Regions from separate parts of the Kitasatospora sp. NPDC043950 genome, predicted to be linked through region 3. Evidence: riboswitches for the same ligand, from Rfam matches in the RefSeq annotation. Region 3 holds a riboswitch; each other region holds the start of a gene.
What was found. Region 3 has a riboswitch for cyclic di-AMP ahead of AC07BF_RS25965 (M23 family metallopeptidase). Riboswitches for the same ligand answer to the same signal wherever they lie in the genome.

Region 1: linked by a shared signal. The riboswitch ahead of AC07BF_RS08990 (transglycosylase family protein) and the one ahead of AC07BF_RS25965 (M23 family metallopeptidase) in region 3 are both predicted to bind cyclic di-AMP.
Region 2: linked by a shared signal. The riboswitch ahead of AC07BF_RS09870 (glycoside hydrolase family 16 protein) and the one ahead of AC07BF_RS25965 (M23 family metallopeptidase) in region 3 are both predicted to bind cyclic di-AMP.
Region 4: linked by a shared signal. The riboswitch ahead of AC07BF_RS17990 (M23 family metallopeptidase) and the one ahead of AC07BF_RS25965 (M23 family metallopeptidase) in region 3 are both predicted to bind cyclic di-AMP.

What each region holds. Positions count from the first base shown of each region.
Region 1 covers NZ_JBWKER010000009.1:158,220-165,873, forward strand. Annotated here, with positions in the region: gene AC07BF_RS08980 (glycoside hydrolase family 13 protein) at 1-883, shown strand, start outside; gene AC07BF_RS08985 (LacI family DNA-binding transcriptional regulator) at 909-1,928, shown strand; gene AC07BF_RS08990 (transglycosylase family protein) at 2,038-3,456, opposite strand; cyclic di-AMP (ydaO/yuaA leader) riboswitch at 3,443-3,613, opposite strand; gene AC07BF_RS08995 (hypothetical protein) at 4,038-5,015, opposite strand; gene AC07BF_RS09000 (DUF397 domain-containing protein) at 5,575-5,838, shown strand; gene AC07BF_RS09005 (ATP-binding protein) at 6,233-6,754, opposite strand; gene AC07BF_RS09010 (helix-turn-helix domain-containing protein) at 7,173-7,654, shown strand, end outside.
Region 2 covers NZ_JBWKER010000011.1:33,667-41,320, forward strand. Annotated here, with positions in the region: gene AC07BF_RS09860 (IclR family transcriptional regulator) at 1-331, shown strand, start outside; gene AC07BF_RS09865 (hypothetical protein) at 633-1,136, shown strand; gene AC07BF_RS09870 (glycoside hydrolase family 16 protein) at 1,156-2,508, opposite strand; cyclic di-AMP (ydaO/yuaA leader) riboswitch at 2,511-2,677, opposite strand; gene AC07BF_RS09875 (esterase/lipase family protein) at 2,912-4,249, opposite strand; gene AC07BF_RS09880 (MoaF-related domain-containing protein) at 4,459-4,788, shown strand; gene AC07BF_RS09885 (alpha/beta hydrolase) at 4,882-6,024, opposite strand; gene AC07BF_RS09890 (TetR family transcriptional regulator) at 6,226-6,870, opposite strand; gene AC07BF_RS09895 (SDR family NAD(P)-dependent oxidoreductase) at 7,013-7,654, shown strand, end outside.
Region 3 covers NZ_JBWKER010000041.1:56,899-64,552, forward strand. Annotated here, with positions in the region: gene AC07BF_RS25955 (TetR/AcrR family transcriptional regulator) at 1-109, opposite strand, end outside; gene AC07BF_RS25960 (alpha/beta fold hydrolase) at 175-1,002, opposite strand; cyclic di-AMP (ydaO/yuaA leader) riboswitch at 1,348-1,506, shown strand; gene AC07BF_RS25965 (M23 family metallopeptidase) at 1,519-2,352, shown strand; gene AC07BF_RS25970 (hypothetical protein) at 2,413-3,375, opposite strand; gene AC07BF_RS25975 (GNAT family N-acetyltransferase) at 3,418-3,990, shown strand; gene AC07BF_RS25980 (sensor domain-containing protein) at 4,169-4,909, shown strand; gene AC07BF_RS25985 (hypothetical protein) at 5,009-5,761, shown strand; gene AC07BF_RS25990 (GNAT family N-acetyltransferase) at 5,798-6,259, shown strand; gene AC07BF_RS25995 (hypothetical protein) at 6,256-7,434, opposite strand.
Region 4 covers NZ_JBWKER010000024.1:77,636-85,289, forward strand. Annotated here, with positions in the region: gene AC07BF_RS17980 (MFS transporter) at 1-906, opposite strand, end outside; gene AC07BF_RS17985 (DUF2470 domain-containing protein) at 1,086-1,805, shown strand; gene AC07BF_RS17990 (M23 family metallopeptidase) at 2,082-3,041, opposite strand; cyclic di-AMP (ydaO/yuaA leader) riboswitch at 3,044-3,226, opposite strand; gene AC07BF_RS17995 (MFS transporter) at 3,539-5,071, shown strand; gene purB (adenylosuccinate lyase) at 5,079-6,509, opposite strand; gene AC07BF_RS18005 (MarR family winged helix-turn-helix transcriptional regulator) at 6,647-7,102, opposite strand; gene AC07BF_RS18010 (DUF3037 domain-containing protein) at 7,222-7,638, opposite strand; gene AC07BF_RS18015 (HipA family kinase) at 7,635-7,654, opposite strand, start outside.

The sequences.
Region 1 (7,654 bases), on a different contig from region 3:
GCGCAAGATCCTCGACGAGTACCCGGGCCAGCGGATCGGCGTCGCCGAGGCCTGGACCCCGACCGTCCAGCGCACCGCCAACTACGTGCGCCCCGATGAGCTGCACCAGGCCTTCAACTTCCAGTACCTGGGCACCGGTTGGGACGCCGCCGCACTGCGCGAGGTGATCGACGTCTCGCTCGACTCGATGCGCCCGGTCGACGCCCCGACCACCTGGGTGCTGTCCAACCACGACGTCACCCGGCACGCCACCCGCTTCGCCAACCCGCCCGGCCTCGGCACCCAGATCCGCACGCCCGGCGACCGCGAGCTCGGCCTGCGCCGCGCCCGCGCCGCCACCCTGCTGATGCTCGCGCTGCCCGGCTCCGCGTACATCTACCAGGGCGAGGAACTCGGTCTGCCGGACGTCACCGACCTGCCGGACGAGGTCCGCCAGGACCCGTCGTTCTTCCGCAAGGCCGGGCAGGACGGCTACCGCGACGGCTGCCGCGTCCCGATCCCGTGGTCCGGCACCGAGGCCCCGTACGGCTTCGGCCCGGTCGCCGGCGGGCCGTCCTGGCTGCCGCAGCCGGCCGAGTGGGCCGAGCTGAGCGTCGAGGCGCAGACCGGCGACCCGGCGTCCACCCTGGAGCTGTACCGCAGCGCGCTCGCCGTCCGCCGCTCCCAGGACGACCTCGGCGCCGGGACGGCCGTGGAGTGGCTGGAGGGCTCCGAGGGGACCCTGACGTTCCGCCGCGGCTCCTTCGTCTGCACCGTCAACGCCACGGACGAGCCGGTCCGGATAGCGGCGCCCGGAAAGCTGCTGCTCTCCTCGGTGGAGCTGGTGGTCGACGGCAGCGAGACGGTGCTCGCGCCGGACAGCACCGGCTGGTGGGCGGTCTGACGTGGTTGCAATAGGCTCTGGGACCGTGACTACGGCGCGACTCTCAGACATCGCGGCGCAGGCGGGGGTCAGCGAAGCCACCGTCTCCCGCGTACTCAACGGCAAGGCGAACGTCTCCGCCGCCACCCGGCAGACCGTGCTGGCGGCGCTCGACGTGCTCGGCTACGAGCGGCCGACCCGACTGCGCCAGCGCAGCGCCGGCCTGATCGGGCTGATCACGCCGGAGCTGAGCAACCCGATCTTCCCCGCACTGGCCCAGGTGATCGAGCAGGTGCTCAGCCGGCACGGGTACACCCCGGTGCTGTGCACCCAGACACCGGGCGGGTCCACCGAGGACGAACTGGTCGAGATGCTGGTCGACCGGGGCGTGGCGGGCATCGTCTTCGTCTCCGGGCTGCACGCCGACTCCACCGCCGACCACGACCGCTACGCCCGGCTGACCGGGCGAGGGGTGCCGTTCGTGCTGATCAACGGCTACAGCGAGCGGATCGACGCGCCGTTCATCTCGCCGGACGACCGGGCCGCGATGTGGATGGCCGTCCAGCACCTGGCCGAACTCGGGCACGAGCGGATCGGGCTGGCGGTCGGGCAGCGGCGGTACGTGCCGGTGCTGCGCAAGATCGAGGGCTTCACGGCGGCGATGCGCGAGGTGCTGGGACGGAGCCAGGAGGAGGCCGAGGAACTCGTCCACCACACGCTGTTCAGCGTGGAGGGCGGGCACGCGGCGGCCGGCGCGCTGCTGGACAAGGGCTGCACGGCGATCGTCTGCGGCAGCGACATGATGGCGCTCGGGGCGATCCGGGCGGTGCGGCAGCGTGGGCTGTCGGTGCCGCACGACGTCTCGGTGGTCGGCTTCGACGACTCGCCGCTGATCGCCTTCACCGAGCCGCCGCTGACCACGATCCGCCAGCCGGTCGAGGCGATGGCGACCGCGGCGGTGGACGCGCTGCTGGAGGAGGTCGGCGGAAACGCCGTCCAGCGCGGGGAGTTCATGTTCCAGCCGGAGCTGGTCATGCGTGGGTCCACGGGGGCCTGCGCGCGCTGAGGACGGTCAACGGACGGGCCCCGGAGAGCAGTTGCTCTCCGGGGCCCGTTGTGTGCCGCCCGGGTGCCGGGTCAGCCGTCAGTTGTCGGCTGTCACCCGTCGGTCGTGCTCAGACCCGGCCGGCGAAGTCCGGCGCCCAGTTGGCGACGGTCTGCAGGCGCACGCCCGAGCTCGGGTTGGCGGCCTCGACGTACTGGCCGCCGCCGATGTAGATCGCGACGTGGTAGACGCCGGAGTTCTGGCCGTTGTTGGACCAGAACAGCAGGTCGCCCGCCTGCAGGCTGTCCAGCGAGACGCGGGTGCTGGCGGCGGCCTGGTCGGCGGCGACGCGCGGGACGGAGACGCCCGCGGCGCGCAGCGCGGCCTGGGTCAGGCCGGAGCAGTCCCAGCCGCCGTTGCCGGTACCGCCGTAGACGTACGCCTGGCCGACCTTCGACTGGGCGAAGGAGACCGCGGCGGCCATGCTGCCGGTGGCGGCCGGGGTCTGAGCCGGGGTCTGAGCCTGGGCGGCCGGCTTGGAGGCCGGCTTGGAGGCCGGCTTGGAGGCCGGCTTGGTGGCCGGGGCCTGGGGCTGGGCGGCCGGCTTGGCGCTCGCGACAGCGCCGTTGGAGGTCTGGCCGGACTTCTGCGAGCGGTCGAACCAGGTGAAGTCCGAGCCGGACGTGGCCGACGAGCCGGAGCCGGACCGGTCGGCCTGAGCCGACTGCTGGGCCTGGCCGCCGTCCTTGAACGAGAGGCGCTGGCCCGGGTAGATGGAGTCCGGGCCCTCGGTCAGGGTGCCGCGGTTGAGTTCGTACAGCCGCTGCCAGCCGCCCTGGAGGTTGTGCTTGTCGGCGATCGAGGACAGCCAGTCGCCGGAGGCGACGGTGTAGTCGTCGGCCTGGGGCTGGGCGCTGTTCCGGGCCTGGCTCTGGCCCTTCTGGGCCGAGGTGCCGTTGGTGGAGTCGGCGGGGGCCTGCGCCTGGTCCTGGGCCGGTGCGGCCGGCTTGGCGGGCTTCGCGGCCGGGGCCGGGGTCTGGGTCTGCGCGGGCTTGGCGGCCGGGGCGGCCGGCTTCGCGGCGGGCTTGGTGGCGGTCGAACCGGCAGCCGAGCCGGTGGTCGAGCCGGCCGAGGTGTCGACGGCGGCCGGGGTGCCGCCCTTGGTCAGGCCGGCCTGGACCGAGCACACCGGCCAGGCGCCGGGGCCCTGCGAGGCGAGGACCTTCTCGGCGACGGCGATCTGCTGGTCCTTGGTGGCCTGGTTGGCCTGGGGGGCGTAGGCGGTGCCGCCGAAGGCGGCCCAGGTGCTGGAGGTGAACTGCAGGCCGCCGTAGAAGCCGTTGCCGGTGTTGATGCTCCAGTTGCCGGTGCTCTCGCACTGGGCGACCTTGTCCCAGGTGGCGACGGAGGCGGCGGAGGCGGTGCCGGAGGTGAGGCAGGGGATGGTGAGGCCGACGCCCGCGACGCCGACGGCGGCGATCACGCGTCGGGTACGACTGGACAGACGGGTGCCGTTGGTGGGCAGCATGAAGACGCAGTCCTCTCCCACGCCTGCGAGGTGAGCTGTCGGATTCGGGCTGGAGTTGCCCGGCCGCGCTGTGGGCGCGGCTTCACCCCTAGCCCTGGATCGTTCCGGGGAACGGTCCGGGGCGACTTACCTGTGGGTCCCCCGCTCCTGCCGTGGTGCGTTTTCGCGCTGCCAGGACATCCGACGGCAGGACTCGGCGTCGCGGATGAACTGGGTTCGTGTGGCCACGAACGGGGAGCACGTTAAGCAGACTTAAGTTCAAACTGCAAACACCTGTGACGCGCATCACGGTTTGGCGAGAACGGTCGTTCCCCTCACTTGTCATGATCGGAAATGACCGATTTCCGGCAACGCCGCGAAGGGTGCGCGCAACTGTCTGCGTTTCAGGAGGCGGGTGACGGTGGGTCGGGTCGCCCGGGGGCCTGCCCGCCGGGAGAGCGGCGTGTCCGCACTGTGGCCGTCGGGGGGTGCGTCGAGCGATGGTGAACAAATGCGGATAGAACGGACATCACACCTATTCGTCCTTTAACTCCCTTACGGGACAAGCGGGAAGGGCCCGGAACGTAGCCGTTCCGGGCCCTTCACACGTGCGGTGACCGCTACTACTGGCCGGCCGACTCCTCGGCGGCGGCGTGAGCGGCGTGAGCGGCGCGACCACCCCGGCCGGAGTGGTCGGCGTGGGTGCCCTCGGCGGCCTCCGCCGCCTCGGCCTCGGCCCGCGTCAGGGCCTCGGGGGAGGGCGCCGGCAGCGCGGCCAGGTAGGTGGAGGCGATCAGCTGGCCGACCGTCGGGTAGGCGCCCAGCGGCGCCGCGGACGGGCAGCCGGTCTCCTCGGCGGCCGTGGCGAGCAGCTCGGAGTCGGCCTCCGGCCCGATCACCAGCGGGGCCAGCGCCGGGCGCTGGGAGCCGGTCTCCTTGAGGTGGTTGACGGCCGCGGCGACCGAGCCCGGCACGTCGAGCGCGGCGGGCACGACCGGGACGGCCAGCCGGGCCGCCAGCAGGACACCGGTGATGCCGGCAGCGGCAGCGGCCTCCTCGCCGCCGACGGTGGTCAGCACGACGCCGTCCGCGGCGGTCGCGATGGCGAACAGCCGGGCCCGGTCGGCACGCGCCAGGCCGGCCTCGGACAGGCGCACGTGCACGGCCTCGGCGAGCAGCGGGTGCGGGCCGAGCACGTCGGTGACGGGGGCTCCGTACTCGGCGGCGAGGGCGTGGAGTTCGGTCAGGAATCCGTGCGGGCCGGGTACCAGCGGCACCAGGACCGGCGCGGGCAGGCCGGCCTCGGCGGCCATGGCCAGCAGTTCGGCGACGGTGCGGTCGTCGCTGTCGGCGCCCTGGGCGGCTTCGCCCGGGAGGTAGCCGACGGCGGTCTGGATGTCGCCCTGCTCGCTGCGGACGATCGACAGCAGCTCCTCGACGACCGAGCGGGACTCGGGCCCGGCGGTCGCGGGCACGGCGAGCACCAGGGCCGGGGATCCGGCCGGGATCTCGGGGCGCTCGGGGCGACGGTGGCGCCCCCGCGCACGGGAGCCTGGAGTGCGGACGGGCAGTGGCGCGCCCGGGATGGCTGCGGTGCTCATGCCGGAGATCGTAGGACATCGGCCCGTCAGGCCTGCATTCGGCTGCCGTTCGAGTTTCACGTGGTCATGGCGGGTGCGCCGCGCTCCCGTCGTGTCCGTCCGGGCGGTTTGCCCGCAATCCGGACATATCTCACCCAGCCTTCGAGCGATCACCGCTGGTTGCCCTGACGTGTCCGACGGGGCGTCGAGTTGCTTCTGTGGCGCGTGAGATGTCTCACAGCCGGGAGGTCGCCTGACGGAGGGTCACGAAGGCGCGACTCCGGGCGTCTGAAGATCAACATTCAGCGGGGAATCGCTCACGGCCGGTTATCGAGAATCTGGCGATTCACTCGGCTATGTCCGTTTACGTACCGTCAGGAGAAGGGTCCGTGAAGAGTTCAGAACTGCCGGTGAAAGGCCTCGTGCACCTGCAATGTCCCGTGCTGATGCACGTGCACAGCAGCTATCATCGCGTCAAGTGAGGCGTTGTGCCGGGCCGGTACGGGGCCGGTCCGTTCGTTCGGCGGGTGCCGGGAGCGCCGCGCTGGACGACCACTCCGGAGCTCTTCGGGAGATTTCTATGCACGACTCGCAGGACACGTACGGCTCGTACGACACCTACAACGGGATGGCGGCCGCCGACCTCAAGGGGGTTGTCTGGCAGAAGAGCCTGCACAGCAACTCCCAGGGGAACTGCGTCGAGTTCGCGGCCCTGCCGGGGGGCGATGTGGCGATGCGCAACTCGCGCTTCCCGGAAGGTCCGGCGCTCATCTACACCCGGGCCGAGATCGCCGCCCTGCTGCTGGGGGCCAAGGACGGGGAGTTCGACCACCTGGCGGTCTGACCGGCCGCCGTCCTGCCATCGGGGGGCCGTCGTGGGTGCTGACACCGCGACGGCCTTTGTCTTGTCCGGGGCCGGTCCGGGGCCACATGACGGGCGCTCTCGTGGCGGGCGCTCTCGTGGCGGCCGTTCTCGCGGCCGACCGCGCGCAGGTGTGGCGGGTGGTCCCGCGCACGGCTGGGGGCCCGGACGTGGACGGGAGTCGGGCCGCCGGGGTGCCCGGCCGTCGGTCCGGCCGGCTCGTCCGGGAGACAGGCCCGGGAATCGTCGCGGGAATCGCCCTGAGGGCTGGGCCGGAGCCCGTGGCGCACCTGTGCCAGGCCCGTCGATCCGCTCCGCGGAGCCCGGGGTGCGGTCCTCCCGGGGCCTCCCTCGGCCGGCCGCGCGCCGCCTGGCGCTAGGCCGAGCGCCGGTGCCGTCCACCGAGTTCGGAACCGGTGGCCGGCTCCGCCTCGAACAGGGCCCAGACCACCTTGCCGCTGCCCAGCGGGTGCCAACCCCAGGAGCGGCTGAAGGACTCCACCAGGTGCAGTCCGCGGCCGGACTCGGCGACGAAGTCCGCCTCCCGGGCGACCGGGCCGATGCAGCTCGGGTCGCTCACCGCGCAGACCACCTGGGGGGAGCGGTGGACCAGGCTTATTCGGATCGGCAGCCGGCCCTCAGGGGTCGGCTGTATGGGAAAGTCGTACTCGCCCTGGACGCCACCCGCAGGGTCGGGCCGTGCGCCGATCGCATGCCGCAGTGCGTTGGTCACCAGCTCCGAGGCCACCAGCGCGACGTCGTCGAACAGCTCCATCAGGCCCCAGCGCTGAAGAGAGGTTCTGGCGAAGTCGCGCGCGGTTCTGACGGCTTCGAAGCGAGGAGCGAGCGTACAGGTGACCACATGGGGGTCAACCGCCAAAGCCGTACCGGTGCTCATGAAGAGCTCCTCCCATAAGGGGGCGGACACGGCTGGACCCGCCGGGGTCATGCCGGTCACCTCCGACTCGCTCGGCCGCTCGGCCGCCCCCTCGACCAGCGCGCGCGCACACGAACCCCCGGTGGCGCGGGGGAACGCTGCCGGGTCGGTGCACGGAGTCGCGCGTGGGGTCGACGCGGAGCCCGCGGGAATGCCAGGGATGTGCAGGTGCACGTGCACCATGGTGGTGTGCGCTCACTGCAGATGCAAGAGTCGATTCACGTGCAGTCGCACTATTGGCATATGCAAGCGCCGGATGCACGTGCATCCTGGTGTGTGGAGTGTGGAACTGATAGGAACATCCGTCAGTATCGGCACCGTGAGCGCTCAACTGATGGCAGACTGTGCGCTGTTTGCCCTAGGTGGAGGTTTCGACCGCATGACCACAGTTCAGCCGGGCGGCGGCTCGATGGTCCGCCGGATCCTCCTCGGTTCTCAGCTGCGTCGCCTGCGTGAGACGCGCGGCATCACGCGCGAGGACGCCGGCTACGCGATCAGGGCCTCGGAGTCCAAGATCAGCCGCATGGAACTCGGCCGCGTCAGCTTCAAGGAGCGCGACGTCGCCGACCTGCTCAGCCTCTACGGCGTGGACGACGGCCTGGAGCGGGAGGCACTGCTCGGGCTGGTCCGCGAGGCCAACAAGTCCGGCTGGTGGCACAGCTTCAACGACGTGCTGCCGGGCTGGTTCCAGACCTACGTCGGCCTGGAGGAGGCCGCCCAGCTGATCCGCACCTACGAGGTGCAGTTCATCCCCGGACTGCTGCAGTCCGAGGAGTACGCACGGGCGGTTTTCGGCCAGAGTCGGCCGGTCGTCAGCGAGGAGGAGATCGAGCGGCGGGTCAGCCTCCGCCTGCGTCGCCA
Region 2 (7,654 bases), on a different contig from region 3:
GCTGGCCCAGCTCCCCGAGGACGAGGCGCGCGCCGTCCTGGGCCCCAACCCGCTGCCCGCGCACACCGAGTACACCGTCACCGACCCGCAGGAGCTGCTGCACCAGCTCGCCGAGGCTCGCGAGCGCGGCTACGTGGTCGACGACCAGGAGCAGGAGATCGGCGTCCGCTGCATCGCGCTCGCCGTACCGGGCGCGCCGACGCCCACCGCCCTGTCGGTGTCCGGCCCGGAGGCCCGCATCCGGGCCCTGGAGGAGCAGGCCGGCACGTCCTCGCTGGTGCCGGTGATGCATCACATCGCGACCCGGCTGGGGCAGGTCCTCGCACCCTGACCCGTCGCCACCGCCCGCTTCACGCACGGGAAGTCGATCCGGTCGACTTCCCGTACGTACGCTCCCCCGTTCGGGCGGACGCCGAGCGGGTTGCACCGGCCCCCGGCGCAGGCTCCGCCACCCTGGTGCGGACGCGGCCCGCAGCGGCGCGGGCGGCCGGGGCCCCGGGACAGGGTGGACGACGATGACGTACAGGCGTTCGACAATGCGAGGCGGGTCCGGGCAGGGCGGGTCCAGGCGGGGCGGGTCCGGGCAGGCCAGCAGGCTCCGCGGATTCCGCGCGGCCTCGCTCGTCGCCGCGATGGCGGCCGGCTGTTCGGTGGCGACGCTGACCGCCGGCCCGTCCTGGGCGCTGCGGCGGCCCGAGCCCCGGCCGGCGGTGGACACGGCAGCCCCCACGGCGTCCCGCTCCGATCTGGAGGTGGTCCGGCTCGACCCGGACGCCGCCCCGCCCGGCGGCACCACCACCGTCCACGCCTTCATCGCCAACCGCGGCCCGGACACCACCGCCGCACCGTTCACCGTGCTGGTGACGCTGCCTCCCGGGGTCTCCCCAGTGGGCCCGTACTTCCCCGAGGACTGCGAGGTGCGGCTCAACGGCCGGCAGGTGCGCTGTGTCTTCCCGGCCGGACTGCCCCCGCTGCGCAGCGCGACCGCGCTGGTACCGGTGCGCCTCTCCCCGGACCTGCGGATCGGCAAGCTCACCGGCGGCTCGGTCGCGGTGCGCGGCGTGGACGACCCGGACGAGGGGAACAACCGGCAGCCGTTCGACATCACGGTGGTCGAGACGGCTCCCGGTTCCTGACCCGGAAGCCCCGAAGGCCCTACCGGTACACGCGGACGTAGTCGGCGGCGAAGGTGATCGGGGCGGTGCCCTGCGGCGCCGGGTGGTACTTCCCCGCGCCGACCGACAGGTTGAGGATCAGGTACGCCGACCAGTTGGCGCCGACGCCCTTGCCGTCCGAGAACACCTTGGCGCCGTTGACGTACCAGTCCACCGAGGTGGCGCCGTAATAGGTGCCGATGGTCACCCACTGGTCCTTCGCGACGGCACCGGCGTCGGTGTAGTACTTGGGGTTGCCGGGGTTGACGTGGTTGGTCAGCTCCAGCAGGTTCGGGTTGTCGGGGTGGTACTCGAAGGAGTCGACCTCCCCGTTGCCGTTCTTCCAGGTCCAGAAGGCCGGCCAGGCGCCGGAGCCGGACGGCAGCTTGACCCGGGTCTCGGCGTAGTCGCCGGTCCTGACCTGGAAGCCCTCGCTGGAGCCCTCGGTGGTCAGGAAGCCGGTGTTCCAGGCCTGCTTGCCGTTCTCCAGCGTGGTGGTGCCGGGCGCAGCGGTGAAGGTGGCGACCCCGTTCGCGACGCTGACGTTGTTCTTGTTCAGCAGGTCGAGCTTGTTGTCGTCCGGGTTGTGGTTTCCGTACTTGTACGCGGTGCTCTTGTCGCCGACCCAGCGCGAGCCCCAGCTGATCGGGCCGTTGAACTCGTCGGACCAGGTCAGCGACTTGCCGGCGACCGGGGATACGGGGGTGCCGGCCGACGGGCTGGCGGTGGCGCTCGGGCTGCTCGGGCTCGGGCTGCTCGTCGGGGTCGGCTTCGCGGTGGGGGTCGCCGTCGGGGTCGGGGCGGGAGTCGGGGTCGGGGCGGGAGTCGGGGTCGGGGCGGGAGTCGGCTTCGTGGTGGGCGTCGGGGTCGGGGGCGGAGTCGGCGCCGGGGTGCTGGAGACCACCAGCTGCTGCGAGGCCAGGTTGTGCCAGGCCCCGCCGAGGTCCTGCCAGAAGCCGAACTGGGTGCACGTCCCGGCCGGCAGGGCGCGTGCGCCGCTGGTGAAGGACAGGCCGCTCGGGCAGATCTGCACATTGGAGGCGTTGCCCGGGAAGTCGAGGTTCGCACCGGCCGCGTTCCGGACGCCCACGCCGACGGTCTTCGCGGTGAAGCAGGCCGAGGAGTGGAGGGTCAGCGAGGCGGTGGCGGCCTGGTTGGCGACCATGGTCGCCGGGGCGAGCCGGTCCTGGGTGACGGTCGGGGCGGTGGCGGCCTGGGCGCCGGAGACGGCCGGCAGGCCGAGCAGTCCGGCGCCGGTGACGGCGAGCGCTCCGGTGACGGCGAGGGCGGCGTTGCGGCCCCGGTGGGAGGGACGGGCGTGGCGCGGCGCGCGGCGCCGGGCAGGCTGGTGCATGGCAGTGTCCTCTGCGACGCCTGCGAGGTGAGCTGTCGGATTCGGGCTGAGGCAGCCCGGCCGCCGGTGGAAGCGGCTTCACCCCTAGCCACGGCCCGCACGCGGGAGCGTACGGGCCGGGCGCTGACCTTGGTTCCCCCGCTCCCGTCCGCTGTGGTGCTCGGTTGCCGGCCGGCGGGTGGACAGGACTCGGCGTCCCGGCGGCGGGGGTCCGCGAGGGCGGACGACGGTTGCAGGCTAGGCGGGCCGTCCGTGAACGGACAACCTGCTCGGGCCGGTTGTCGCACAGGTCACAGCGGTGTCGATCAACGACGCTGCGTGGTGGATCAGTTGGGACGGATCAGCGGAGCCGTCGAGCTGCCGAACGACGAATCGGCGAATCGGCGAATCGGCGGTCCACGGGTCAAGCGAGCCAGTTGTCGACCTGGCTCTCGGCCTCCGGTGCCCAGGCGAGTTCCAGGTGGTTGAGGCCGGTGAGCAGCCGGGTGCCGCCGATCGTCGCGATGCCGGTGGTGTCCAGGGCGCTCGCGGTGAACACGATGCCGTCGCTGGGCCCCCGGTTCTCGTTGAGCACGCCCGGGATGTCGGCGGACCCGCCCGCGAGCAGATAGGTGCGCACCGACGCGGGGACGCCCGCCTGTTGCAGCGGCGCGATCAGCGAACCGGCGTCGATCGCCGCCTGGATGCCCTGGCCGGAGGTGTAGAAGCCCTGGCCGCCGTAGTAGGTGGTCCACCAGTCCTGGGCGGTGCCGTCCACCCCGTACCGGCCGTCCCAGCGGGCGAGCAGCTGGCGCTGGCCCGGGTAGCAGTCGTAGCCGCCGGTGGGCAGCACGCCGAGGCAGGGCTGCGCCGTGTAGGTGCCGTAGCAGGTCATGTAGAGGTGCGGGGACGGCGCGTTGGCGGTGCCGCCGCAGGCCGGCCAGCTCGCGAGGTCGAACGACCAGCCGTGCGCGTACACGTAGTCGAGCCCGCCGTTCGGGCCCCCGAGGGTGATCAGGCGGCGCACGTCGCCCGCGTAGGCCCGCCCCCAGGACGGGCGCACCGAGGACACGTACGCCCGGGCGGCGACCTCGCCCTTGCTCCAGGCCACCACGTCCACCTGCGGGACGCCGAGGCGGGCCCGGATCAGCGCGACGGCGTCGCCGACGGCCTGCGCCTGGAACAGGTTGTCGCCCTGCTTGTGGGCGAAGCCGATGGCGAACACCCGGTGGCCGGTGCCGGCGAGGTACTGGGCGAGGCCGGTGGACGGGCAGGCGGAGGCACCGCAGGTGCCGCTCTCCCCCGGGTTCGCCCAGGCGCGGTCGGCGTTGTCGTTGGCGCCGTGGACCAGCAGCACGGGGGTCGGACGGCTACCGGTGTCCCAGCCGGTCGCCGAGTACAGCAGGAAGCGGCTGGAGGAGGGCTGGCCGGTGCCGCCGAAGTACGTCCGGCGGGCGCCGTCCTGGTCGCCGCGGCCGTCGGCCGGGTACTGCTCGGTGCGGAAGCCGGGGGTGGTGTCGAGGTAGCGCTCGACCTTGGCCCAGCCGTTGCCGGGGGCGGGGAAGGCGGCTTCGAGGGTGAGCGGGGCGGTGGCCGCCTGGGCGGTGGTCTGGGAAGTGACGGTCTGGGCGGCGGTGGCCTGGGCGGGAGTGGGGGTGCCGAGGAGCAGCGCGGCGAGGGTGAGCAGGAGGGCGGACAACGCGGTGGGGGTGCGTCTGACGGCGGTGGGGGTGTGCCGCATGGGGGTGGGGGTGCGTCTCATGGGGGTGGACGGTAGGACCGGCCGCCGGCGGGCGCCCAGGTGCCCGCCGCACACCGCGCCGGCCTGCGCGGTGGCGGCCGGTGCCGTGGCGCACCGTCCACGGGTGCGCCCACCCGGCTCACCGGGTCGGATAAATTGGAGGTCCGACATCTTCCGCAGTGCACAAGACCGCCGTGCACGGCCCCACAGGAACGAGGTACCGCCCCACCATGACCGCGCCCCTGCCCGCCTTCGCCGGCCGCACCTACCTCTTCCGGGCCGACAACGGCGCGGCCTTCCGCAACACCTACTCGGCCGACGGCAGGCGGCTGCGCTGGGAGGGCCTCGGCGAGTCGGCGGGCCAGTGGGAGGACGTGCGGCTGCACGTCGCCGAGGTGGCGCCGGAGATCTACTTCATCAGCTGGACCGAGGAGAGCGGGATCACCGTCAGCCACGTGATGGACCTCGGCCGGCTGACGGTGCGCGCCTTCTGGACGTACGAGGGCGAGGGCGGCCGGGTCGGCGAGCTGCACACCGGGACGCTGGAGCGGGTGGCCTGAGCCTCACCGCTCCCGCGCCCCCTCGCTGTCCGTCGGCTTACTCAGACCGTCTGAGCAGACTGCCTGCTCAGACAGTCTGCTCGGGCGGCCTGCTCAGGCAGCCTGGTTCGGGACCTTGAGGTGCTGGGACATCCACTCCAGCGAGGACGGCAGCAGCGCGCTCCAGGTCTCGAAGTTGTGGCCGCCGTTCTCCAACATGCTGTAGGAGACCTTCATCGGGGACTGCACGGCGTCGACGAAGGCCTCGGTGTCGCGCCGGTAGTCGCCGTCGCCCTTCTTGGTGCCGGCCAGCAGCACGGACACCTTGGGCTGCGGCAGGTTCTTCAACCGCCACATCAGGTTGGCCTCGTCACGACGCTGCTTGCTGCCGCCGAACAGGTCGCCCGTGGTCGGGTCGTCGGCGGCGTCGTAGTAGGCGGAGAGCGCGACGGCGGTCGGAAAGACGTCCGGGTGGCGCATGGCCAGCTTGAGGGCGCAGTAGCCGCCGGTCGAGTTGCCCATGAAGGCCCAGGCCTGCGGGTCGGAGGAGACCCGGAAGCTCGCCTGGATCGCTGAGGGGACGTCCTTGGTGAAGTACGTGTCGGACTGCGCGCCGCCCGGGATGTCCTCGCACTCGGTGTCCTGCGGCAGGGCCGGCGAGGGGCGCATCAGCACCATGACGGTCGGCTGCATCTTGCCGTCCTGGAGCAACTTGAGCGCTGCGCCCGGGTAGTTGAACCGGGTGATCAGGTTCTCGGCGATCCCGGGGAAGCCGGTGCTGACGATCACCGCCGGGAACTGCCGCTGCGCGTACTCCGGTTGGAAGTACTGCGGCGGCAGGAAGACGTACCCCTCGGTGGACAGCCGGCTGGCCGCGCCGTCGATCCGCACCTTGCGGATCTCACCGGACTGGCTGGGCTCGCGGCCCATCGCGCCGCCGCCCTTGACGGAGGCGTGGCCGATCGTCTCCACGAGCAGCCGGCCGGACGCGTCCGCCTTGTTGTGGATCACCACCGGGCCGGTGTCACCGGTGCCCAGCAGGTCGTCCCAACTGCTGTAGAAGGCGAAGTAGTTGTTCGCCACCAGGCCGAGCGCGGCCAGCACCGCGAGCTGGGTGGCGAGCAGGGAGCCGATCCGGCCGAGCACCGCCTGCCAGGTCTGCTTGGCGAGTCTTGGCCACAGCCAGACCGTGCCGGCCGTCATCACGACGGCGATCAATACGGCCAGCGCCAACACCTTGTGGCTCGTCAGACCCATGTCCTACTTGCTCCCACGCCTCGAACTCCCCGCCCCCTCCGTCCAGGACATCCGAGGTGGTCACCCCGGTTCCCCCACCGGGGCGCGCGATCACCCACCCTAACGGGGCCGGGGAGAAGGAACAGATGACAGATGACAGCCGACAGATAACAGATAACAGATAACAGATAACAGATAACGAAATCTGTCAGCTGTTATCTGTCACCTGTTCGCGGCCGGGCGGGCCCAGCCCTCCCGCCCGTAGAGCCGCAGCCCCGCCGTGAGTTCGCGCATGCAGCGCGCACCGAGCTCCCGCGGGGAGCCCGGGCCGGTCGTGGGCGCGTCCGAGGCGGCCCATTCCTCCAGCGCGACCCGGATCGCGGCCGTCGCCGCAGCGGCGGCCAGTCGGATCTCCAGCGGGTCGGTGCCGCCCGGGCAACGCGCCGCGAGGACCGCCCGCAGCCGCTCCTCGGAGTCGGCGTGGACGCGCTGCCACGTGCCGTCGAGGCGCGGGTCGCGCAGCAGGCTTCGCGTCCACTCCATCGCCTCGACCGCCTCCTCGTCGGGCGGGGTCAGCGAGGCGACCGCCGAGCGCTCCAGAGCCTCGCGCAGCGGCAGATCGGCCGGGGTCTCGGCGAGCTGGTCGACCCAGCGACGCCCACCGGCCGCCAGCAGCGGCGCGACGGCGTCCTCCTTGACGGAGAAGTACCGGTAGAAGGTGCGCAGCGAGATGCCGGCCGCGAGGGCGATCTCCTCGGCGGTGGTCGCCTCGGCCCCGCGCTCGGCGAAGAGTGCGGCGGCGGTACGGGCGATGTCCAGCCGGGTGGCGTCGCGGCGGCGTTGATTCAGGGTGGGGCGTCCGGTCACAGGGTCAGCGTACGCGGGCCGGTGCCACTGTGGCGCGTTGCGCCGAAGTGACACCCAGAGGACTTATTGGCACGTTATGCCATTAAGGCGTACCGTGCCTCTTGAGGTCGAGAGGCCACGAACGAACGAACGGAGTACCACCATGGAGCGCTTCAGCGGACGGAACGTCCTGATCACCGGCGGCGGCTCTGGCATCGGCCAGGCCACCGTGCACCGGATCCTCGCCGAGGGAGGGAAGGTCGTCGCCGTCGACGTCGACGAGGACGGCCTGAAGGCGACCCTGGACCGCGCGACCGCCGACGGCACCGCGGACCGCCTGGCCATCCAGGTCCTGGACATCTCGGACGAGGCGGCCGTCGTCACCGGCGTCGCGGCGGCGATCACGGACCTCGGCGGGCTGGACGCCCTGGTCAACGCGGCCGGCATCCTCCGCTCCTCGCACACCCACGAGACCAGCCTGGAGTTCTGGAACAAGCTCCTCGCGGTCAACCTGACCGGCACCTTCCTGATGACCCGCGAGGCGCTCCCCTCGCTGCTCGCGGGTGGCAGGGGCGTGGTGGTCAACTTCAGCTCCACCTCGGCGAGCTTCGCCCACCCCTACATGGCCGCGTACGCCGCGACCAAGGGCGGCATCCAGTCCTTCACCCACGCCATCGCCTCCGAGTACGCGAAGCAGGGCCTGCGTGCGGTCTGCGTCGCGCCGGGCAGCATCGACAGCGGCATGACCCACAACCCCGGGCTGCCCGCCGACGCCGACTTCAGCCTGCTCGCCAAGCTCGCCCCG
Region 3 (7,654 bases):
CGGCCCGGGCGGCGACGGCGGCCAGGGTGAGGGCGTCGGCGCCCTGCTCGTCGATGAGGGCGATGGCGTGGTCGACGACCTGCTCGGGGGTGAGTCCTACTCGGGGCATGGTGTGGGCTCTCCGTCGGTGGAAGGCGTACGTGGCGTGGCGGGGCTGACGTGGGCGGGCGGGGCTCAGGCGAGGTCGGCGAGGAAGGGCAGCAGGGCGCCGGCGGTGGCCTGCGGGTTGTCGGCCATCGGGTAGTGCCCGGATCCGTCGATCATGACCTTCCGCGCGTTGAGCGCGGCGGCCTGCCGGTCGGCGACGGCTTCCGGCTCGGGGAAGTCGGGGTCCTTGCTGCCCATGATGACGAGCGAGGGGCAGCGCACGGCCGCGGTCCAGCCGACGGGCGCGGAGTCCCCGCTGACGTGTCCGCGGGTGGCGGTCTTGCGGCCGGGGGTGCGCATGGCGGCGACGAGTCCGGCCACGTACGGGTCGAAGTCGGCGGGCTTGGCGCCCGGGTAGGCCAGCTTGCGGTGGTAGAGGCCCCAGAAGGCGGGCGAGTGGACGGTCAGGAAGCCCATGACGCGGAGGGCGCCGCGCATGAGGGCGCCGGGCGGGGGGTTCTCGATGAAGGCGTCGATCAGGGCGATGCCGGCGACCCGCTCGGGGGCGTCGCCGGCGGCCTTGACGACCGTCGCGCCGGTGTAGGAGTTGCCGACCAGGACGGCGCGGTCGATGCCGAGGTGGTCGAGCAGGGCGAGGACGTCGGTGGCGATGGCGGCGGGGGAGTAGTCGTCCCAGATGATCGAGGATTCCCCGAAGCCGCGCAGGTCCATGGTGATGACCCGGCGGCCGGCGGCGGCCAGCAGCGGGCGGAGGTGCCGGTAGGCGGCGCGGGTGTCGAGCATTCCGGGGAGCAGCACGACGGGGGCGCCGTCGCCCTGTCGGGTGTCGTCGTAGGCGAGGCGGCCGCCGGTGACGTCGAGGTACTGGGTGGTGGGGGCGCTGGTGGCGTTCATGGTGGGCCTCCGGAGGGTTGCCGGTGCGGGGCTTCGGCGCTGCCGCCGATAGCCATAAAGCTAAGGCTAATAGCCTTAGCTGTCAAGCCCTCGCGCCCTGCGGAGCGGGGGAGGCCAGTGGGGAGTGCACGGATGAAGGGGCGTTCGTTGACGTCCGATCACGTGAGGTGGCGTCAACGGCGCTCAAGGGGGTGCAGGGGTGTCCAAGGGGAACAAAACGCCCGTCGTGCCCCGGAGTGCCCCGCCCGTCTCCGGTCGTCCCGGGCGAACGGCTTGGAATCAGGGCCTCCTAGGATTAACGTTTGATAACGCAGCGCGGTCGTCAACGCCGTACCCAGACGGCACCGTGCGCCGTCGCCTAATCCCGCCGACCGGCCTCCGGGCAGGTCAGGGAGCCGGGGAACCACGTTCCTTGGGGTGAATCGGCGGGGCTCCGGCCCGGCCGTAGGAGACCTTCCTGCTCCGAACCCGTCAGCTAACCCGGTAGGCGCGAAGGAAGGAAAGGAGCGCGCCTCCGTGGCGTCGACGCACACTCCGGCACACCCGGCCGGCCTCGCAGCAGGTACCCGGCTCCTCGACCACCCCGGCCCGGACGGCCCCGAGTACGCGGGCCCGGAGGCCGAGACCAACCGGCACCGGATGCCGCGTCAGGTCCGTGGGACCTCCCCGCTGCTCGGCGTCACCGCCGTCGCCGCCACCCTGGGCGCCACCGGCTTCGCCTCCGCCACCCCGGCCGCCGCCCCCGCCATCGAGACCCCGGACGAGACCCCGGTCGCCCTCTCCGCCGACCCCGGCCTCGCGCTCGCCGCCCGCATCCAGCTGCAGGCCGACAGCCAGCGCACCGCCGCCGAGGAGGACGCCCGCGTCCAGGCCGCGAAGGAGGCGGAGGCCAAGGCCGCCGCCAAGGAGGCCGAGGCCAAGCGGGCCGCCGAGGAGGCCGAGCGGGCCAAGGCCGCCGCCCTCACCCTGCCGGTGCGCGACTACCACCTCACCGCCCACTACGGCCAGAGCGCCCGCTACTGGGCCCACCTGCACACCGGCCTGGACTTCGCCGCGGACACCGGCACCCCCGTCTACGCGGTCGGCCAGGGCACCATCACCTCGGCCGGCTGGTCCGGCTCGTACGGCTACCGGATCGTCGAGACGCTGCCCGACGGCACCGAGATCTGGTACTGCCACCTCTCCTCGATCATCAAGGGCTCCGGCAAGGTCGGCTCCGGCCAGCAGATCGGCAAGGTCGGCGCCACCGGCAACGTCACCGGCGCGCACCTGCACGTGGAGGTCCGCCCCGGTGGCGGCGCCCCCGTCGACCCGGAGACCTGGTTCCAGCAGCGCGGCGTCAACCCCTGACGCACCCGCGAAGCCCCGGCCGCCGGAACCAGAAGGCACCGCGGCCGGGGCTTCGCCGCGTCACTCCTGCGCGGGGTCTGCCGACTCCGCCGGGTGCGCGTCGAACTCCTCCTGCGCCGGGCCCGCCAGCCCCTCCAGGCGGGCGTCGAACTCCTCCTGCGCCAGCCCGGCCAGGTAGGCGTCGATCTCCTCCTGCCCCGGCTCCGGCGCGAGGTCCGGGAACTCCTCCACCAGCAGTCGCGGCAGCCCGGGCACCGTCCACTCCCCGTACAGGTCGAGCGCGGCCTCCACCGCCGCCTCCTCGAACGCCCCGAAGTCCCCGGCCAGTTCGTCCGGCATCGGCCGGCCCAGCGCGGTCAGCTCGGCCAGGTTGCGGTAGCTGCGCCGCATCAGGCCCTGCTCCAGCAGCCGGCGCGCGCCGTCGGTGGCCATGCCGACCGAGATCACCCGGGTCGGGCTCCAGCCCTGCTCGTCCACCTCGTCCAGCCAGCCGGTCTGCGCCAGTGCGGCGAACACGGCCAGCCGCTCCTCCTGCGCCAGCTCCCGGAAGCCGGTCAGCCACTCCCGCACCGCCTCCGGATCCGCGACGTCCGCCCCGTACGCGTGCAGCAGCAGCGCGTACAGCCGGGGCCAGGTCACCAGGTCGGCGCGGCGCAGCAGCCCGGCCGCGACCTCGCCCTGCCACTCGGCCTCGGCGTGCAGCCGCTCCTGGCGCTTGGCGTTGAGCCGCTTGGCGGCCCGCTGGTGGTCGGTCAGCAGCCGGACGGCGGCGCCGTACGCCAGCGGGTCCGCCTCCGGTTCGGGTTGGACGTACAGGTAGAGCCGCTCGTACAGCAGGTGCTCCACCGCGTTCGAGGTCAGTTCGGGCCAGCCGTCGTGCATCCTGCCCTCGCCCAGCTCCAGCAGGGCCAGCACCGCGCGCAGCGGCGCTTCGGCCACCGGGGCGCGGTCCTCTTCCGCCGCCCAGGCGAGCAGGTCGGAGGCCCTGGTGCGCGGGGCGAGCCGCAGGTCTTCGTCGTTCATAGCTCGAACGGTAACCGCTGGCCGGGAGTAGGGTCGGCTGCCATGGTCCCCGTACGACTCACCGGCCCCCGGCTGGCCATCCGCGAGTATCACCACACCGCCGGCGACGTGGACGCGCTGTACGGGCTGTTCAGCGACCCGGAGGTCACCCGCTACCTCCCCTTCGAGCCGCGCGACCGTGAAACCTGCGCCGACCAGATCGAGCTCTACCTGGAGGAGGCGATGGCGCCGGAACGGGACACCTACCGGCTGGCCGTCACCCGGCGCGACGACGCCGAGGACCCGGTGGACGCCGTGCCGATCGCCCACGCCTCCCTCACCCTCGGCAAGCACCGCTCCGCCCACCTCGGCTACGTGCTGGGCCGCGACGTCTGGGGCCGCGGCTACGCGGGCGAGATCGCCGGCCTGCTCTGCGAGCTCTCCTTCGAGGCCCTCGGCGTGCACCGGCTGGCGGCCCGGGTCGACGTGGACAACGCCGCCTCGGCCAAGGTGCTCCTCCGGCTCGGGTTCCAGCTGGAGGGGCGGGTCCGGCACGACCTCTACAAGGGCGGCGCCTGGTCCGACTCGTACCTGTACTCGCTGCTCGCCGACGAGTGGAGCGGCGCGACCGGCTGACGGCCCGGCGTGGACGTCCGGCGCGGACGTCCGGCGCGGGCCTGGGGGCAGGCCTGCCGGGTCAGGCCCGGGGGGTTAACCCCACCCCCGATCCGCCAGGCCTCCGGATCCTCCCCGGCCCGCCGTTCGACCAGACTGATGCCATCAGCAGTCGAGAACGAGGGACCGGGGCCGGGACATGAGCATCAGCCGAAGCGCGCAGGACCGCGAGTGGGACGTCCTCGGTGGTTACGGCGACGACCCGCGTCCCGCTCGGGCCCACCGGACCGAGGAGCCGCCGGCCGTCTGGCGGGCGCCGTTCTCCGGGCACTACTACCGCGAGATCGGCTACACGCTCACCGGCCTGCCGCTGTCGGTCATCGGCTTCTCCGTCTCGATCGTGCTGTTCTGCATGGGGATCGGCACCTTCGTCACCGTCCTCGGCCTGCCCGTCCTCGCCCTCCTGACCACCGTCGCCCGCGGCATGGGCCGGATGGAGCGGGCCCGGGTGCGCGGCATGCTGGCCCTGGACGTGCCCGCCCCGGCGCCGGTGCGCCAGACCCGCCCGGGCACCTGGGGGGCGATCACCGCGCGGCTGGCGGACCCGGCCGGGTGGAAGGCCGCGTTCTACCAGGTGGTGATGTTCCCGTGGGCGGTCCTCAGCTTCGTCCTGTCGCTGGTGTTCCTGCTGCTCGGCTGGGCGATGGCGCTGTACCCGCTCTACCACTGGGTCTTTCCGGCCTTCACCTCCTGGCGCGGGTACCGGGTCTTCGACTTCTACGACGGCGACAACGTCCAGCACGTCTACTACATCGAGGGGGCCTGGCAGATCGCCGGCCTCTCGCTGGTCGGGGTGCTGCTCATCATCCTCACCGCCCAGCTGGTCCGCGGCCTGACCAACGTGAACCGGGCCGCCGCCCAGGGCCTGCTCGGCCGCTGAACCCCACGGCCCTCCCCGGCCCCGCCCGCCTCCCCGGCCCCGCCCGCCTCCCCACGTGCTCCGGATGCGGGTGGGGCCGGCCCGTGTTGGGATGGCCGGGTGGCCGCCGCACACACCCCCGCCGACCCGGGCGCCCTGGGCCGGGACATCCTGGTCACCTCCCGCCCGCTGGACGAGTACTGCGACCTGTTCGACCTCACCCGGGCCCAGCTCGCCGCGCTGCCGGGCCCGGTGCTGGACTGTCCGGGCGGTGCGGCCGGCCTGGCCGCCGAGGCGCGTCGGCTCGGCTGCCGGGTGATCGCCGCCGACCCGGCGTACGCGCTCCCCGCACCCGAGGTCGCGGCCCACGCGCTGGCGGCCCGGGCGTCGATGGCCACCGCGATGGCCGCCCGTCCGCACCTGTACCCGTCACCGCGCTCCTGCCGGCCGGACCGCTACCTGCGCAGCTGGGACCGCGCCCGCCGCCTGTTCGCCGCAGACTCGGCCGCGCACCCGCAGCAGTACGTGGCCGCCGCGCTGCCCCGGCTGCCGTTCGCGGACGGCGCCTTCGCGCTCACCCTGAGCGGCTACCTGCTCTTCGCCTACCCCGAACTGTTCGGCCCCGAAAGGCAGTTGGACGCCCTGGTGGAACTCGTCCGGGTGACCTCCCCGGACGGCGAGGTCCGCGTCCAGCCGCTGCACGACGGCCACGGCCTCCGCTGCGCCCACCTCGACCCGCTGCGGTACGCGCTCGGCGAGCGCCGTGTCGCCAGCGAGATCCGCCGCTTCCCCCGCGCCGCGGACGGCCGCACCCGCCGCGTCCTGGTCCTGCGGGCCGCCGACCGCCGCCGCCGGTCTGCTGCCGAAAGGTAATGGTCTCTCCTGGTCAGCGCCCCTATACTCGCCCGCATGAACGAGACGACCGTCAGGCGTGCCGGGGCGGCCGACGCCGACCGGCTCACCGAGCTGATACAGGCCTCCACCGCCTACCGCGGCCACTACTCGGCGATGATCGACGGCTACCGGGTCACCCCCGAGTACATCGCCCGGCACGAGGTGTTCCTGGCCTCGGACCCGACCACCGACCGGCTGCTCGGCTTCTACGGCCTGATCCGCGAACCGGCCGAACTGGACCTCATGTTCGTCGCCGACGAGGCCCAGGGGCTCGGCATCGGGCGGAAGCTGATCGCGGACATGCTGGAGCGCGCCCGGGCCGCCGGGATCGCCTCGGTCAAGGTGGTGTCCCACCCGCCCGCCGAGGGCTTCTACCTCCAGGTGGGCGCCGAGCGCACGGGCACCCGCCCGCCGCAGGTCAAGACGCCCTGGGAGCAGCCCGAACTGCGCTTCACCGTCAAGGAGTTCGGCAGCTAGCTGGGGTCGCCCGCCGACGGAGCCGACTGGACGGGCCGAGCTGGCTGAGCGGGCTGAGCGGGTGGGACCGGCTGTCCCGGCTGTCCCGGGTGGTCAGGCTCGGCGGGTCGGGCCGGCTGCGTCGGGACGAAGGCCGTCGCCTCCAGCCGGGACAGTATCTTCTCCGCCAGCCAGCTGCGGTCCGACCCGTACGGGATCCCCTCCGGCAGCACCAACTGCCCGGCCACCGCGTCCCGCAGCCGCTGCGCCTCGGCGCCGGGCAGCCGGGAGAGCAGGCCCCGGGCGGCCAGCAGCGCGTGGTACTGCTCGAAGCCGGAGCGTGGACGCTCGATCGCGTCCAGCAGGCTCGGCAGGTCGGCCAGCGACGGGTCGCCCTGCATCAGCGCGAGCGCCTGGATCCGGCGGCCCTCGGAGCCGTCCGCGTACAGGGCCCGCACCTGGTCGGCGGTCAGCGCCGAGCGCCGCGCCGTCGAGCGGACCTCGGCCACCACGCCCTCCGGCCCGGACGAGGGCGAGGAGGCGGGCGGCAGCTGCGCGGCGAGCGCGGCCGACTGCTCCGCGCTGCCCCCCAGCAGCCCGAGCTGCTGCATCGCCCGGACCCGCAGGTCGTCGGCACCCACCTTGTCGCCCCGCCGGTCGCGGTCCTGCCCGGCGAGGAAGAGGTCCAGGGCCTGGTCGGCGTCGGTCAGCACCTGCGGCAGCGCGAGCCTGGTCACCAGCCAGCCGGCCAGGAAGCCGAAGACCACGAAGTACAGCACCAGTGCCGCCGCGAACGGCACCGCGGCGTCCTCCCCGCCCAGTGCGGGGGCCAGCGCGGTGCCGAGCTGGTGCAGCCGCTCGCCGAGCGAGCCGAGCTGGGTCAGCCCGACGCCCAGCAGCACCTTGGTCAGCCAGTCGGACACCTGCTCCAGGTTGGTGTTCGGGGCGTACGAGCCCTGCGGCTCGCCGCTGCCGCTGCGTACCCGGGGCACCCCGAACAGGAAGCCGAGCGCGCCGCCGAGCACCGTCGAGGCCCCGGCCACCACCAGCCCGCCGCCGAACGCCTGCCAGGCCTGCTCCCGGCCGAGCGAGAAGAGCAGCAGCCCGAGCAGGCCCGTCCCGGCCAGCACCCCGGTCGCGGCCCACCGGGCCGTCCGCAGGGTCGTCGTGCCGCTCCGCCGCCGGGCCTTCGCCATCGCCTACCCCCTGTGCCTGCGCCGCTCCGCTCCGGAACCCGCGCCGACTCTAGCGCCGCGGCCCCACCACGGGAACGACCCGGGTACGACGCAGGGGCGCCCCGGACGGGGCGCGGGTGACGGCGAAGAGCGGCGGAAGACACCGGAGAGCGGTGGAGAACGCAGACAGCCCGCAGGCTGCTCCTCCGCGCCGGCCCGTGCACTGGCCTGGCGCCGAGGC
Region 4 (7,654 bases), on a different contig from region 3:
GCCGAACAGCCCGATCAGCGGGATGAGGACGATCGCGGCCGGCTTGCTGTGCGCGGCGAAGGTGAAGGCGAACAGCAGCACCGCGAGCACCGCGAGGATCACGGTGAGGCTGCGCATCAGCGCGCGGTCGGCGAACCAGCCGCCCAGCAGGTTGCCGACGAACAGGCCGACGCCGAACAGGAAGAGCAGCCAGGTGACGCTGCTCGGGGCGAAGCCGGCCAGTTCGGTCATCATCGGCGTGATGTAGGTGAACATCGCGAAGATGCCGCCCCAGCCGAGCACGGTCATGGCGAGCGCGAGCCAGAGCCGCAGGGTCCGGAAGACGGCCAGTTCGGGGCCGAGCCGGGCGGCGCCCGCCCGCGGCTGGACGGGCACCAGCGCCGCGATCCCGGCGAGGCCGAGCAGGCCGAGCCCGGCGACGACGTAGAACGTGGAGCGCCAGCCGAAGTGCTGGCCGAGCAGGGTGCCCATCGGGACGCCCAGCACGTTGGCGGCGGTGAGGCCGGTGAACATCAGGGCGATGGCGCCGGCCCGCTTGTGCGGGGCGACCAGGTCGGCGGCGACGACCGAGCCGATGCCGAAGAACGCGCCGTGCGCGAAGGCGCTGACGATCCGCCCGATCATCAGCAGCCCGAAGGCGGGGGCGACGGCCGCGATCAGGTTGCCCACCACGAACAGGCCCATCAGCGTCAGCAGCATGCCCTTGCGGGGGGCCCGGGTGCCGAGGATGGTGAGCAGCGGGCCGCCGACCACGACGCCGAGCGCGTAGCCGGAGATCAGCAGACCGGCGGTGGGGATGGAGACCGAGAAGTCGCCGGCGACCTCGGGCAGCAGGCCCATGATCACGAACTCGGTGGTGCCGATACCGAAGGCGCTGATCGCCAGCGCCAGGAGCGCGAGGGGCATGAGGGACCGCTTTCCAGAGAGAACCGTTGCGCATGCAACTACCAGCGTCGACAATACGAGACACCCGCAGGTACTTGCAAGCGCCACCTATCCCCGACGACAGCAATCCCGGCCACGCCACTTGCCACACCCTCGAGCGGAGATTAGGTTAGGCTCACCTAACTAACTGGAGGTCCGTCATGAGCCTGCCCGCCGGCGACGCCGAGGTGCCCGAACCCACCACCGCCGAGCGCGTCCAGAGCCTGCTCAGCGCGACCTCCTCGCTCACCGTCCGCGCCTGCGGCGAACACCACGACCTCGACACCCCGGTCTCCGTCCACGGCTCCCGGCTGCGCCTGCGCGCCCCGCTGGGCGACCCGCTCGCCACCGCCGCCGCCCGCGCCACCGACGGACTCGCCGTCGTCCTGGACGTCACCGACATCTCCCCCGTCGCCGTCCGCGACCGGATCCGCGCCCGCCTCACCCTGGCCGGCCGACTGCACCTGGCCCACCTCGCCGACGACGGCCTCAGCGTCCACCTGCGCGTGGACGTCGCCCACGCCGTCCTCGCCACCCCCTACGGCACCGGCGCGCTCACCGCTGGCGACCTCGCCCTCGCCACGCCCGACCCGCTGGCCCGTTACGAGGCCGCCATGCTCACCCACCTCGCCGACGACCACGCCGACGCCCTCGCCGTCCTCACCCGGCTGCTCGACCCGGACCTGCTCGCCCAGCACCCGGAGGTCCGCCCGCTCGCCCTGGACCGCCACGGCCTGGTCCTGCGCCTGGACCACCCGCACGGCCACCGCGACGTCCGCCTGGTCTTCCCCGAACCGGCCGCCGACACCGAGGACTTCGGGCAGCGGATGCACGAGCTGCTGACCGCCGCCCAGCACGGGCTGCCCGCCCACCGGCTCTGAACCGGCCCGCCGAAGCACACTGACGTATCGTCAACTCTCCCCGGACACACCCACCAAGGCCCGGAAACGACAGCGGCCGACCCGGCTCGCGAGAGAAGTCTCGCGAGCCGGGCCGGCCTGGGCGTGTCCCGCGCCCATGTCCACTGCTGCGGCGATCACCCGGTCGAGCGGTCACCCGACATGACCATCCCGGGCGGTCGATTCGCCCCGTAGCAGCGGTGGTTCCTCATCCGGTACATCCGGCAGATCCGGCACATCCGGTACATCCGGTACGGGTCAGAGCGCGACGCCGTGGGCCCGCAGGTAGGCGACCGGGTTGATGTCCGAGCCGTACTCCGAGCCGTTGCGGATCTCGAAGTGCAGGTGCGGGCCGGTCACGTTGCCGGTCGCGCCGGAGAGGCCGATCTGCTGTCCGGCCTTGACGGCCTGACCGATCTTCACCCCGATCGAGGAGAGGTGCGCGTACTCGGCGAAGTGGCCGTCGGCGAGCTTGATCTCGACCTCGTTGCCGTAGGCGCCGCCGTTGCCGGCCTTCACCACGACACCGTTGCCGACGGCGCGCAGCGGGGTGCCGGTGGAGGCGACGAAGTCCTGGCCGGTGTGGTGGCCGGAGGCCCACATCGAGCCTGCCACGCCGTACGCGGTGCCCAGCTTCGGGCCGGCCAGCGGGGCGACGAAGGCCGAAGCGGCGGCGACCGGCACGGCGGTGACCACGGCGGACGGCGCGGCGGTCTGCAGCTGGGTCTGGAGCTGGGCGGACGGCTTGGCCGCCTCGGTCCGGACCTCCGGCTGGGCCTGCGGCTTGGCGGCGGTGGTGGCCGGCGCGGCGTCCTGGGCGGACGGCTGGGCGGGCTTCGCCGGGGCAGCGGGCTTGGCCGGGGCGGCCTGGCCCGCGATCACGAGCCGCTGACCGGGGAAGATCAGGTCCGGGTTGCCGCCGACGACCTCACGGTTGTGGTCGTACAGCGCCTGCCAGCCGCCGTCGACGTGCTGGGCGTCGGCGATCCGGGACAGGGTGTCGCCGCTGACGACGCGGTAGCTCTCCTGCGACGAGGCCTGGGCCTGGTCGGCGGGAGCGGCGGCCGGGGCGGCGGTGACCGCGGCGGCCGGCGCGGGGTGGGCCTGGGCGCTCATCGCGGTGACGAGCGGCAGGGCGAAGGAGACACCGGTGACGGCGGTGGCGATCCCGATGCGGGCGGCGCGGGGCAGGGCGATACGACGAGCCTGTGCAGGCATGGAATTTTCCTCTCCGACGCCTGCGAGGTGAGCTGTCGGGTTCGGGCTGGAGTTGCCCGGCCGCACATGCGGCTTCACCCCTAGCCGGCCCTGGATCCGGGTACGCGAAAGCGTGCCGTTTCCGGTCCGGCGACTTACCTGTGGGTCCCCCGCTCCTGCCGTACAGAGTTCGGTGCGAGCCACCGGGCAGCGGCAGGATTCGGCGTTCCACCCGGTGGATCCGTCCGGACTGGCCGGGCGGTCGCTGAACTAAAACCCATCCGTTCGGGTGAAGCAATGTCGATCACTTGAACCGGCAACAACCCCCCGAGCTGCGGTGACCCTCCGAATGATCGGCTGCACCGTACGTGCACAATCCATTCACCCGGCGCCACTGATCCACGACGCTGCGCCGATTCCGCCACCGCTGCGCACCCGCCCGCTCACGCACCGCGCACCCACCGACACACCCCCCGGTGACCCTTGTCACGTACGCCCCACGGGCGCAGGATCGGCCCGTGGCCACCTCCGAAGCAGGAACACTGCGCCTGGGCACCTCGCGGGGACGCTGGGTCCTCCTCGCGACGGTGCTCGGCTCCAGCATGGCGATGCTCGACGGCACCGTGGTGAACGTCGCGCTGCCCCGCATCGGCACCGATCTCGGCGCCTCCCTCGCGTCCCTGCAGTGGACGCTCAACGCCTATCTGCTCACCCTGGCCGGACTGATCCTGCTCGGCGGCGCGCTCGGCGACCGGTACGGCCGGCGCCGGGTCTTCCTGATCGGCGTGCTCTGGTTCGCCGCCGCCTCCGCGGCCTGCGCCGCCGCCCCCACCATCCACGTGCTGATCGCCGCCCGCGCCGTCCAGGGCATCGGCGGGGCGCTGCTCACCCCCGGTTCGCTCGCCATGCTGCAAGCCGTCTTCCACCCGGACGACCGCTCGGCGGCGGTCGGCCTGTGGTCGGGCCTCGGCGGGGTGTCGGCCGCGGTCGGCCCCTTCCTCGGCGGCTGGCTGGTGGACGGCCCCGGCTGGCGGTGGATCTTCCTGCTGAACCTTCCGCTCGCGGCCGCCGTGGTCGCGGTCACCTCCCGGTTCGTCCCCGAGAGCCGGAACGAGAGCGCCGTCGGCCGCTTCGACGTCCCCGGCGCGCTGCTCGCCGCGCTCGCCCTCGGCGCGATCACCTACGCGCTGACCGCCGCCGGGGAGGGCCTGTCCCCCGCGGTCTGGCTCACCGGCGCGATCGGCCTGCTGCTCGGCGCTGCCTTCATCGCGGTCGAGCGCCGCGCCGCCGAGCCGATGCTGCCGCTCGGCCTCTTCTCCTCCCGGCTGTTCACCGCCGTCAACCTGGTCACCCTCTGCGTCTACGCGGCGTTCAGCGGGGTGTTCTTCCTGCTGGTGGTGCAGTTGCAGATCGTCTCCGGCTTCTCCCCGCTGGTCTCCGGCCTCGCCCTGGTCCCGATCACCGTGCTGATGCTGACCCTGTCGGCGCGCGCCGGGCGGCTGGGCAAGCGGATCGGCCCCCGGATCCCGCTCACCGTCGGTCCGCTGCTGTGCGCCGCCGGGGTGCTGCTGATGCTGCGCACCGGCCCCGGCTCCTCCTACTGGGCGGACGTGCTGCCCGCCGTCACGGTGCTGGGCTGCGGGATGACCCTGTTGGTCGCGCCGCTGACGGCGACGGTGCTGGCCGCCGTCGAGGTCCGGCACGCGGGCATCGCCAGCGGCGTCAACAACGCCGCCGCCCGCGCGGCCGGGCTGCTCGCGGTCGCCGCGCTGCCCTCGCTCGCCGGGCTGAGCGGCGACGCCTACCGGGTGCCGTCCGCGGTGGACTCGGCCTTCCGCACCGCGATGCTGATCTGCGCCGGGCTGCTGGTCACCGGCGGGCTGACGGCCTTCGCCACCGTCCGCGGCAACGTGCTCGCGCCGGTGGACCGCCCGGTGGCCGAGCCGGACTGCGAGTGGGCCTGCGGCACCACCCCGCCGCTCGACCCGGGCCACGTCCACACGGACGAGGGCCCCGCCACCGGATCGGCGGCAGGGCCCTCAGCCAGCTGACGAATCGTCAGAGGATGTCACCGGGCGCGTACTTGGCGGCCTCCGGGTAGGCGGCGGCGACGGCCTCCACCTGGCGGACCACCTCGGCGACCTGGGCACCGGCCGCACCGGTGAAGGAGAGCCGGTCGGCCAGCAGCGCGTCCAGCCCGGCCCGGTCCAGCGGGATCCGCTCGTCGGCGGCCAGCCGGTCCAGCAGCTCGTTCTCGCGGGCGCCCGCACGCATCGCCAGCGCGGAGGCGACGGCGTGCTCCTTGATGACCTCGTGCCCGGTCTCCCGGCCGACGCCCGCGCGCACCGCGCCCATCAGCACCTTGGTGGTGGCGAGGAACGGCAGGTAGCGGTCCAGCTCGGCCTCGATCACGGCGGGGAAGGCGCCGAACTCGTCGAGGACGGTCAGGAAGGTCTCCAGCAGGCCGTCGAAGGCGAAGAAGGCGTCCGGCAGCGCGACCCGGCGCACCACTGAGCAGGAGACGTCACCCTCGTTCCACTGGTCGCCGGCCAGCTCGCCGGTCATCGAGGCGTAGCCGCGCAGGATGACGGCCAGGCCGTTGACGCGCTCGCAGGAGCGGGTGTTCATCTTGTGCGGCATCGCCGAGGAGCCGACCTGGCCCTCCTTGAAGCCCTCCGTGACCAGCTCGTGGCCGGCCATCAGACGGATGGTCTTGGCCAGACTGGACGGCGCGGCGGCCAGCTGGACGAGGGCGGTGAGCACCTCGAAGTCCAGCGAGCGCGGGTAGACCTGGCCGACGCTGATCAGCACGTTCTCGAAGCCGAGGTGCCCGGCGACCCGGCGCTCCAGCTCGGCGAGCTTGTCGGTGTCGCCACCGAGCAGGTCCAGCATGTCCTGGGCGGTGCCGACCGGGCCCTTGATCCCGCGCAGCGGGTAGCGGGCGATCAGCTCCTCCAGGCGACGGAAGGCGACCAGCAGCTCGTCGGTGATCGACGCGAAGCGCTTGCCCAGGGTGGTGGCCTGCGCGGCCACGTTGTGCGAGCGGCCGGCCATGACCAGCTCGGAGTGCTGGGCGGCCAGGCGGGCCAGCCGGACCAGCACGGCCACCGTGCGGTCGCGCACGTGCTCCAGCGACTGGCGGATCTGCAGCTGCTCGACGTTCTCGGTCAGATCCCGGGAGGTCATGCCCTTGTGGATCTGCTCGTGGCCGGCGAGCTCGCTGAACTCCTCGATCCGGGCCTTCACGTCGTGGCGGGTGACCCGCTCACGGGCGGCGATCGAGCCGAGGTCGACCTGGTCGATCACCCGCTCGTAGTCGGCGACGGCGTTCGCCGGTACCTCGACACCGAGGTCCTGCTGGGCCTTCAGGACGGCGAGCCACAGGTGGCGCTCAAGGACCACCTTGTGCTCGGGGGACCACAGCTGGGCCAGGGTCGCCGAGGCGTACCGGGAGGCCAGGACATTGGGGATCTGGGGCTTCGCGCTCACGCTTCGCAAGCCTAACAGCCGAGGTCAGCCGGAACGTCGGCGCATCGGGCGGCTCCGGCCCGGGCCGGAGCGGACGGCTCCGACCGGGCCCGCCCGACGGTTCCCGCCGGGCGCGGGGCGGCCCGCTGCCGGGCGGCCTACTGGGCGGCGCCGGACCTGCCGGCCAGTACCGGCAGGACCTGCGCGCAGATCGAGTGCAGCGCGATCCGCTGCTCGTCGGTCATCGCCTCGAACGCCTGGTGCGTGCGGGCCATCTCGCCGCGGATGCGGTTCAGGATCTCCCGGCCCTCGTCCGTGATCACGACGATCTTCACCCGGCGGTCGCCAGCGGCGGCCTCCCGGTGGGCCAGGCGCAGCGACTCCAGCCGGTCCACGATCCCGGTGACGTTGGACGCGTCGCAGCCCAGCCGTCCGGCCAGCGCCCGCATCGGCACCGGCTCCTGCACCGCGCCGAGCGCCTTGGCCTGCGAGGAGGAGAGCCCGTGCCGGGCCGCGGCCGCCGCGAAGTCCTGGAAATACGCGGCGCCGACGGCGGCCAACGCTTCCATCAACTCGGCGTTGGTCGGTACGGTCGTCGTCGCTGTCGAACCCATGGGGTCAGCGTACGGCCAAGTGCTTCAGCAACTCAAGCTTTGACCACGGCAACCGTCGACGGCTTGACCGGAACTGCAGCATCGGCCGGTCGACGAAGCCTCCGGCCGGTCGACAGAGCTTAGAGCACCAGCTGATCGAACAGGTGCCGCAGCTCCGGGTCCGGGTCCGCGGTCAGCCCGGTGTGCACCGGCCCCGGCTGGACGATCGCGCTGCGCGGAGCGGTCAGCCAGCGGAACCGCTGCCCCGGGCTGTCCCCCGCCGCCGGGCCGGCCTCCGGCCCCCCGGCGCAGACCGCCTCGATCCCGTGCAGCGCCCGCCGCACCCCGTTCACGTCCGCCACCGGGTCGAGCGCCAGCAGCCGGGCCTGGTCCAGGTGCGTGCGCGCGGCCAGGTACCCGTTCTGGCGGCAGTACAGCAGCACCCCGACGTTGACGCACTCGCCGCGTTCCACCCGCGGCACCGCGCGGATCACGGCGTACTCGTAGTCGTGCAGCTCGACGGCGGCCGGCAGCGCGGGCGTCCTCGGCTCGGTCATGCGGGCACCTCCGGCA